One region of the Kaistia sp. MMO-174 genome, then DNA from elsewhere that is predicted to be linked to it. Evidence: predicted binding sites of a transcription regulator. Region 1 holds the regulator's gene; the other holds the start of a gene.
What was found. Region 1 encodes HrcA, which represses chaperone genes, less so after heat shock. Its sites were predicted from a motif close to GTTAGCACTCNCNNNNNGNGAGTGCTAAC; they were not measured.

Region 1 (4,793 bases):
GCCGACGGGTGAGGGGTTCAGCCCTCGCCGGTGAGATCTCAACCCCTCACCCGGATCTTCGGTCAGACCTCCCCGTGTGGGAGAGGTGAGAGAGGGAGAGCATTTGGCACCGGCCGCCGGACGGGCGCAGGCCGGCCCCCTCTACCGCTTGCGGGAGAGGGCTGGGGCGAGGGCCTTTTCTTCAGAAGCTGGAAGGAACGATCTCAGGCCGCGAGGTCGGCGACCACCGCGTCGAGCACGAAGGAGCCGGAGCGGGTGGCGCGGACGCGGTTCTCGTCGAGCTGCTCGACCATGCCGTGCTCGATCAGATCCGCCATGCGGCGTGGATCGAGCGGCCGGCCGGCGATCGCCTTGTAGCGGCGCAGATCGATGCCTTCGGTCAGCCTCAGGCCCATCAGCAGCATCTCGTCGCCGGCTTCTTCCGGCGTCAGGATCTCATCCGTCTCGATGCCGTCGCCCCAGGATTCGACGCGGCCGAGCCAGGTTTCCGGCAGCAGCGTCGTCGCGGTGGCGTGGCGCTGGCCGTCGATGACGAGGCGGCCATGCGCGCCCGGGCCGATGCCGGCATATTCGCCATAGCGCCAGTAGACGAGATTGTGCCGGCATTCGCCGCCGGGGACCGCGTGGTTGGAGATCTCGTAGGCCGGGCGGCCATGCTTGTCGCAGATCTCCTGCGTGATCTCGAACAGGGTCGCGGCGGTGTCCTCGTCCGGGATCGCCAGCTTGCCGGCCGCGTAGAGCTTCTCGAACATCGTCCCCGGCTCGATGGTGAGCTGGTAGAGCGACAGGTGGTCGGAGGCGCGGTCGAGCGCCTGCAGCAGCTCGGCCCGCCACATGTCCGGCGTCTGGCCGGGGCGGGCATAGATCAGGTCGAAGGAGAGGCGCGGGAAGGTGGCGCGGGCGATGTCGATGGCGCGCATTGCCTCCTCGACATTGTGGACCCGGCCGAGCGCCTTCAGGTCGACGTCGTTCAGCGCCTGCACGCCGAGCGACACGCGGTTGACGCCGGCGGCGCGATAGCCGCGGAAGCGTTCCGCCTCGACGCTGGAGGGGTTCGCCTCCATCGACACCTCGGCGTCCGGCGCGACGTTCCACGCAGCGCCGATGGCGTCGAGAATGGTGCCGACGGTCTTCGGGTCCATCAGCGACGGCGTGCCGCCGCCGAGGAAGATCGAATTGACCGTCTTGCCGGGCGACTTGGCCGCCATCGTCTGGATCTCGGTGACGAAGGCTTTCGCAAAGCGCTCCTGATCGACACCCTGGTGGCGGACATGCGAGTTGAAGTCGCAATAGGGGCACTTGGCCGCGCAGAACGGCCAGTGCACATAGACGCCAAATCCGGGGTCGATCGGTGCCGCCATGGGTTCAGGCCCCGAGCTCGGCTTCAGCGAACAGCGCGAAGGCGCGCGCCCGGTGCGACAGCGCATCGGTGCGGCCGGCCGACCAGCCGTGCTTCTCTTCCGCTTCCATTTCGCCGAATGTACGCGCATGGCCTTCCGGCAGGAAGGCCGGATCGTAGCCGAAGCCGAGCTCGCCGCGCGGCGGCCAGACCATCGTGCCCTCGACCTCACCGCGATAATAGCGCGTCGTGCCGTCCGGGAAGGCGAGGCAGAGCACGGCGACGAAGCGGCCGGTGCGGCTCTCCGGCGTGGTGGCGCCGGCAAGCTGCAGCTTCTCCTCGACATTGCGCATGGCGCGGGCGAAGTCGCCGTCGGGCGCGGCCCAATCGGCCGAGTAGACGCCCGGGTCGCCGCCGATCGCGTCGACGCAGAGACCGGAATCGTCGGAAAGCGCCGGCAGGCCCGACGCCGTCGCCGCGGCATGCGCCTTGATCGCCGCGTTTTCCTCGAAGGTGGTGCCGGTCTCGTCGGGAACGGGCAGGCCGAGTTCGCCGACCGAGACGACCTTGAGGCCGAATGGCTCCATCAGGCCGGCGAACTCGCGCAGCTTGCCGCGATTGTGCGAGGCGAGCACGAGCGTGTCGCCGGCCGACAGGCGATGGTCGGACATGCTCATCCGGCGATCACCAGCTTTTGCAGCTCGACCAGGTCGGCGATGCCGCCCTTGGCGAGCGTCAGCATCGCGGTCAGCTCGGCTTCGTTGAACGGCTTGCCTTCGGCGGTTCCCTGGATCTCGACGATGCCGCCGGCGCCGGTCATGACGAAGTTGGCGTCGGTCTCGGCCTCCGAATCCTCGGCATAGTCGAGGTCGAGCACCGGCGTGCCGCGATACATGCCGACCGAGACGGCGGCGACGTGGTCGCGGATGACCTTCGGGCCGACCATCTCGCGCGACTTCATCCACTGGACGCAGTCATAGAGCGCCACCCAGGCGCCGGTGACCGAGGCCGTGCGGGTGCCGCCATCGGCCTGCAGCACGTCGCAGTCGATGGTGATCTGCTTCTCGCCGAGATGAACGAGATCGACGACGGCGCGCAGCGAGCGGCCGATCAGGCGCTGGATTTCCTGCGTCCGGCCGGACTGCTTGCCGGTCGCCGCCTCGCGGCGCATGCGATCGCCGGTCGAGCGCGGCAGCATGCCGTATTCGGCCGTGACCCAGCCCTTGCCGGTGCCGCGCAGCCAGGATGGCGGCTTGTCCTCGAGGCTGGCGGTGCAGAGCACGTGCGTGTCGCCGAACTTGACCAGGCAGGAGCCCTCGGCGTGCTTGGCCACGCCGCGTTCAAGCGTTACCGCACGCAGGGCGTCCGCGGCGCGTTTCGAAGGTCGCATGGGATATTCCTGGCTGTTTCGTTGGTCCGCTTGTACAGGTCGCCGGCTCAAAACGTAAAGCCCTGCTTGAACCGGGGGCGGAAATCGACACTTAATCAAAGAGTTCGAACCATTCGAGGAGAGGATCCAGCGTCTTGCCCGTCGACCGCACGACTTCCGAGACGGCGACGTCGGCGCTTTCGGCGCTCGACCAGCGTTCGCGCGAGATCTTCCGCCGCATCGTCGACAGCTATCTGGAGACGGGTGAACCGCTCGGCTCGCGCAACCTCGCTCGCATCCTGCCGATGGCGCTGTCGCCGGCCTCCGTCCGCAACGTCATGTCGGATCTCGAAGGGCTCGGCCTGATCTATGCGCCGCATACCTCGGCCGGGCGACTGCCGACCGAAAGCGGGCTGCGCCTGTTCGTCGACGCCATGCTGGAAGTGGGCGACCTGACCTCGGAGGAACGGCGCGACATCGAGAGCCGGGTGGCCGGCGGTGGCGGCGGCCGGACCGTCGACGGCGTGCTGAGCGAGGCCGGGCGGATGCTGTCGGGCCTGTCGCGTGGCGCCGGCGTCGTGCTCGCCTCGAAGAGCGACCAGCGGCTGAAGCACATCGAATTCGTCCGGCTCGAGCCGGGCAAGGCGCTGGTCGTGCTGGTCGGCGAGGACGGCTCGGTCGAGAACCGGCTGATCGACCTCGATCCCGGCACGACGCCGTCGAGCCTGGTCGAGGCGGCGAACTATTTGAACACGCATCTGCGCGGCCGCAGCCTGGCGGAGGCCCGCGCCGAGCTGAACCAGCGGCAGGTCCGCGTGCGCGCCGAGCTCGACCAGCTGACGGCGCGTCTGATCGATGCCGGCCTCGCCAGCTGGGTCGAGGCGACCGGCGGCCGGCCGGACACGCTGATCGTGCGCGGCCAGGCCAATCTGCTCGAGGACGTGCGCGCCGCCGAGGATCTCGAACGGATCCGCCTGCTGTTCGACGACATCGAGACGCAGCGCGAGCTGGTGCGCCTGCTCGGCAGCGCCGAGGCGGGTGACGGCGTCCGCATCTTCATCGGCTCGGAGAACAAGCTGTTCTCGCTGTCCGGCTCGTCGCTGGTGGTGTCGCCCTATCGCGATTCCGAAAGCCGGGTGGTCGGCGTGCTCGGCGTCATCGGGCCGACGCGGCTCAACTATGCGCGCATCGTGCCGATGGTGGACTATACCGCCAAGCTGGTCGGCCGGCTGATCGGCTGAGCGCGACCGTCTGGCGTCTGTACAGCATCGCGGCAAGCCGATATGAGAACGCTTCAAAGATAACGGAGACGAGAACATGGCGACGGGTACCGACAAACTGGTCACGGTTTTCGGCGGCTCTGGCTTCATCGGTCGTCATGTGGTGCGCGCGCTGGCCAAGCGCGGCTGGCGCATCCGTGTCGCCGTGCGCCGGCCCGATCTTGCCGGTCATCTGCAGCCGCTCGGCGCTGTCGGCCAGATCATGCCGGTGCAGGCGAACCTCCGCTACCGCTGGTCGGTCGACCGCGCGGTCGAGGGCGCCGACGCTGTCGTCAACCTCGTCGGCATCCTGAACGAGAGCGGCCGGCAGAACTTCTCGGTGCTGCACAATTTCGGCGCCCGCGCCGTCGCCGAGGCGACCCGCGCCGCCGGCATCCAGACGCTGGTGCACCAGTCGGCGCTCGGCGCCGATCCGAAGTCGGATTCGCTCTATGCCCGCACCAAGGCGCTGGGCGAGGCGGCCGTGCTCGAGACCGTTCCGGACGCGGTCATCCTGCGCCCGTCGATCGTGTTCGGACCGGAAGACCAGTTCTTCAACCGGTTCGGCGATCTCGCCCGCATCTCGCCCTTCCTGCCGCTGATCGGCGGCGGCAAGACCCAGCTGCAGCCGGTGTTCGTTGGCGACGTCGCCGAGGCGATCGCGCGCGGCGTCGAGGGCCAGCTCTCCGGCGGCACGATCTACGAGCTCGGCGGGCCGGAAGTGAAGACCTTCCGCCAGTGCCTCGAGCTGCTCCTGACCGAGATCGAGCGTTCGCCGCTCCTGGTGTCGGTGCCGTGGTCGGTCGCGCATTACGGCGCGGTGCTG
Region 2 (4,793 bases), on a different contig from region 1:
CCGCCCGGAGGCATAGCGGGCATGCCGGCGTCCTTCTTCGGACGGTCGGCGATGAGCGCCTCGGTGGTGACGATCAGGCTCGACACCGAAGCGGCGTCCTGCAAAGCGGTACGGACGACCTTGGTCGGGTCGATGATGCCCGCCGCGACCAGATCAACGAAGCTCTCCGACTGGGCGTCGAAGCCGAAGGTCTCGCCCTTGCCTTCCAGAACCTTGGAGACGACGATCGAACCCTCGACGCCGGCGTTCTCCGAGATCTGACGGATCGGGGCTTCCAGAGCGCGGAGCACGATCTTGATGCCAGCCTCGACGTCGGCGTTGTCGCTCTTCAGCTTCTCGACGGCCTTCTTGGCGCGCAGGAGAGCCGTGCCGCCGCCCGGGACGATGCCTTCTTCGACGGCAGCGCGGGTTGCGTTCAGCGCGTCGTCGACGCGGTCCTTGCGCTCCTTGACTTCGACTTCCGTCGCACCGCCGACGCGGATGACCGCGACGCCGCCTGCGAGCTTGGCGAGACGCTCCTGGAGCTTCTCCTTGTCGTAGTCCGAGGTGGTCTCTTCGATCTGAGCCTTGATCTGGTTGACGCGGGCTTCGATCTCTTTCTTCTTGCCGGAGCCGTCAACGATGGTCGTGTTCTCCTTGGAGATCGTGACCTTCTTGGCGCGGCCGAGCTGGGCCAGCGTGACGTTCTCGAGCTTGATGCCGAGGTCTTCCGAGATCACCTGGCCGGCGGTGAGGACGGCGATGTCCTCGAGCATGGCCTTGCGGCGGTCACCGAAGCCCGGAGCCTTGACGGCCGCGACCTTGAGGCCGCCACGGAGCTTGTTGACGACGAGCGTGGCCAGAGCCTCGCCTTCGACGTCTTCCGAGATGATCAGGAGCGGCTTGCCCGACTGGACGACGGCTTCCAGGACCGGAAGGATCGCCTGCAGGTTGCCGAGCTTCTTCTCGTGCAGGAGGATGTAGGGGTCGTCGAGCTCAGCCACCATCTTCTCGGAGTTGGTGACGAAGTACGGCGACAGGTAGCCGCGGTCGAACTGCATGCCTTCGACGACTTCGAGCTCGGTCTCGGCGGTCTTGGCTTCCTCGACGGTGATGACACCCTCGTTGCCGACCTTCTGCATCGCCGAAGCGATCATCTGGCCGATTTCCTTCTCGCCATTGGCGGAGATGGTGCCAACCTGAGCGACTTCCTCGGAGGTCTTGATCTTCTTCGAGCGCTTCTCGAGATCCTTGACGGCCTCGACGACGGCGAGATCGATGCCGCGCTTCAGGTCCATCGGGTTCATGCCGGCCGCAACGGCCTTGGCGCCTTCCTTGACGATCGCCTGGGCGAGAACCGTCGCGGTGGTGGTGCCGTCGCCAGCGATGTCGTTGGTCTTGGAAGCGACTTCACGAACCAGCTGGGCGCCGAGGTTCTCGAAACGATCCTCGAGCTCGATCTCCTTGGCGACGGTGACGCCGTCCTTGGTGATGCGCGGGGCGCCGAACGACTTCTCGATGACGACGTTGCGGCCCTTCGGGCCGAGGGTCACCTTGACGGCGTTGGCGAGGATGTCCACGCCGCGCAGCATCTTCTCGCGCGCGTCGGCGGAGAACTTTACGTCTTTAGCAGCCATTGAATAGCTCCGTTCCAGGTTATGGCGAACAAGGGAAAATCACGTCTGGGGGCGAGCCCCCGCGCGACTTACTTGCCGGCCTTGCCAGTGATTACGCCGAGGATGTCCGACTCCTTCATGATGAGGAGCTCTTCACCGTCGATCTTGACTTCCGTGCCGGACCACTTGCCGAACAGGATGCGATCACCGGCCTTGACGTCGAGAGCGACCAGCTTGCCAGCGTCGTCACGCGCGCCGGGGCCGACAGCGACGACTTCGCCTTCCTGCGGCTTTTCCTTGACGGTGTCGGGGATGATGATGCCGCCGGCGGTCTTCTCTTCCGACGCAACGCGACGGACGACGACGCGGTCATGCAGAGGACGGAATGCCATGTTTGTTCTCTCCTCGCGTGCAGGGCGATCCGGTCGGACCACCCGCCAAAATGGATGCGTTGGCACTCACCGAGGGCGAGTGCTAGCAGCCGCACGGATCTAGGAGCCGGGTGCCGGGATGTCAAGGAGACCGCATCGCCGGTCGCGACAGATTTTTTTCTGCCCGCGTCTTCCGGCCTGGATCGGCCGGTCCGGTCGAGACGCCGGCCTCAGGCCCATTCCGGGCTGGGCGTCTCGCGGCCGAGCGCATCGACCGCCTGCTCGAGCCGCTGCACGAAGCCTTCGCCCGCGCCGGTCATCGGCTCGCCGATCACCACATCGCAGAAGAATGGGACAGGAAGATGAACGCCCTTCGGCAAAACCTTGCCGAAGCCGCGCAGGAAGACCGGCAGCACGGGAATGTCGGGACGCCGGCGCGCGATATGGGCGACGCCGCGCTTGAACGCCTGCCGCATCTCCGGCTCGCCGCGGGATCCCTCGGGGAAGAAGATCAGGATGTCACCGGCGTCGAGCGCCGCCAGCGCATCGGCCAGGGGATCGACGCCGCCGCGGCCGCTCGAGCGCTCGATCGGCAGGATGCCGATCAGGTCGACCGCGAACCATTTCAGCAGCCGGTTCTTCAGAAAATAGTCCGCCGCCGCCACGGCGCGGACCCGGCGCAGCATGCCGAGCGGAAACAGCGACATCAGCGCCAGCGTGTCGAGATGGCTGTTGTGGTTGGCGGCGATGATCACCGGCCCGTCCTTGGGCAGGCGCGCGCGATGGCGCACCGAAAGTCCGATCGCCACCAGAAGGAACGGCCGCACCAGGAGCGCGAAGAAGGCGAGACGCAGGCAATCGCGGGCGGTCATCGTGGGTCGGGCCTCACGGTGGCTCAGAAATAGAAATAGCGGACGGCGTGGAAGAAGATCGGCGCGGTGAACACCAGGCTGTCGATGCGATCGAGAATGCCGCCATGGCCGGGCAGCATGGTGCCGGTATCCTTGATGCCGAGATCCCGCTTCACCGCCGACATCACGATGTCGCCGAAGAAACCGGCCGTCGCCAGCAGCGCGCCGATGATCGCCGCCTGCCAGGCGCCGATCGGCGTCAGGACCGGCGCGAGCGCCGCCGACAGCAGGATCGTCGCGACGAGGCCACCGAGGAAGCCGCCGACCGTCTTGTTGGGCGAGACCTTCGGCGTGATCTTGCGCCGGCCGATCAGCCTGCCGGAGACGAACTGGGCGACGTCGTTGAACTCGGTCGCAATCAGCAGGAAGACCAGCAGGCCCGCGCCCATCCCGGGCGGCGCGTCGGGCGGCGGCACGGCGAGCAGATAGGCCGCGTGGCTGACGGCGAAGACCGTGATCATCAGCCCCCAGTGCAGCGTGCCGGCCGCCTTCAGGAAGCCCTGCGTCTCGCCGCGCAGCACCATGGCGGCCGGCAGGATCAGGAACATGTAGACGGGCACGAAGATGACGAACATGCCGTACCAGCCGATCCCGACCCAGTAATACTGGATCGGCACGGCGAGATAGGCGACGAGGAGCACGACCCGGTCGGCCCGCCGCGTCGGGATGATCGTCAGATATTCCTTGAGCGCCAGATAGCTGACGAAGGCGAGCAGCACGATCATCGCCGTGCGGCCGAGCGCCAGCGCCACCACCAGCAGCGCCACCATCGCCCACCAGCTGCCGATCCGCGCCTTGAGCTCGCGCCGCTTCTCCTGCGCCTTCTCGTCCGCCTCCGGCGGCGGCGACCGCATCCAGACGAGAAGGGTCGCGCCGGCGAGGCCAAGCACGACGAGCGCCAGCGTCACCACGATCTGGAGCGGCAGGTCGAACAGCATGAAGGAGGAAGCGGTTTCCGGCATCAGCTTTCCACCAGCGCGTGACGGGCGCGATTGAACGAGGTCCAGACCGCCAGCAGCGTCAGCAGCAACATGATCCCGTCGAGCCACCACCCGGCGGGGACGCCGAGCCCGACCAGGAAGGCGATCGCGCCGATCACCGCGGCGCGGTCGGACTTGCCCATCGGCCCGTCATAGCGCCGGCCCGCGCCGAGCGCCTCTACCAGCACGCCGACGAACTCGGTCAGGATCGCGGCGACGACGAAGAATGCGATCGGCCAGCCATGCGCCCCATAGGGCGCCAGCGCCGGAACCAGCGCCAGGTAGAGCGCGGCATCGGAGACGACGTCGCCGACCTCGTTGAGGATGGCGCCGAGCCGGCTCTTCTGGTCGTGCTCGCGGGCGATCATGCCGTCGATGGCGTTCAGCGCCATGCGCAGGAACAGTACCACCGGCAGCAGGAACAGGCTGGCGCGCACACCGGCCAGCGCCCAAAGCGCCAGCGCCGTGGCGATGCTCGCGACCATCGCGGCGATCGTCACCTGGTTGGCCGTGACGCCACGCGCCACCAGCGCGCCGACCAGCGGTCGCAACAGCGCCTGGAAGCGCGGCTTCAGATCATAGACGGAGGTCATGCAAAGCGCCGCACACGTCAACATACCGCCGGGCATTGGCCCGGCGCTCTCCCCTTCATGCGCCCGGCCGCACCGGCAGGGCTATGAAACCGGTCACAAAGCCTGTCGATCAGCCGGAAACAGTGAAGGGCAGCTCGAGCGGCGCCGAACGACCCGTCGTGGTGTCGGTGACGTTCAGGACCAGCACGTAGTCGCCCGCCTTCAGCGCCGGCAACTGGAAGCCGACGGTGATCTGGAACTCGCGGTTCTTGTTGCGGCCGATCTTCTCGAACAGCGCCGGCGTCGCCGACTTGGTCAGGATCTGGCCGCTCGCATTGCGGATTTCGATCTCGGAGGAGAAGGC

Region 2: the regulator HrcA is predicted to act here: its motif matches at 2,046-2,074, upstream of groES (co-chaperone GroES).

Annotation. Positions count from the first base shown of each region.
Region 1 is NZ_JBBCUO010000005.1:89,425-94,217, forward strand. Features, by position in the region: gene hemW (radical SAM family heme chaperone HemW) at 204-1,361, opposite strand; gene WFK98_RS18300 (non-canonical purine NTP pyrophosphatase) at 1,366-2,016, opposite strand; gene rph (ribonuclease PH) at 2,013-2,729, opposite strand; gene hrcA (heat-inducible transcriptional repressor HrcA) at 2,864-3,949, shown strand; gene WFK98_RS18315 (complex I NDUFA9 subunit family protein) at 4,026-4,793, shown strand, end outside.
Region 2 is NZ_JBBCUO010000001.1:802,765-807,557, reverse strand. Features, by position in the region: gene groL (chaperonin GroEL) at 1-1,616, opposite strand, end outside; gene groES (co-chaperone GroES) at 1,685-1,987, opposite strand; gene WFK98_RS03475 (lysophospholipid acyltransferase family protein) at 2,197-2,838, opposite strand; gene WFK98_RS03470 (phosphatidate cytidylyltransferase) at 2,862-3,839, opposite strand; gene WFK98_RS03465 (CDP-alcohol phosphatidyltransferase family protein) at 3,839-4,450, opposite strand; gene WFK98_RS03460 (hypothetical protein) at 4,560-4,793, opposite strand, start outside.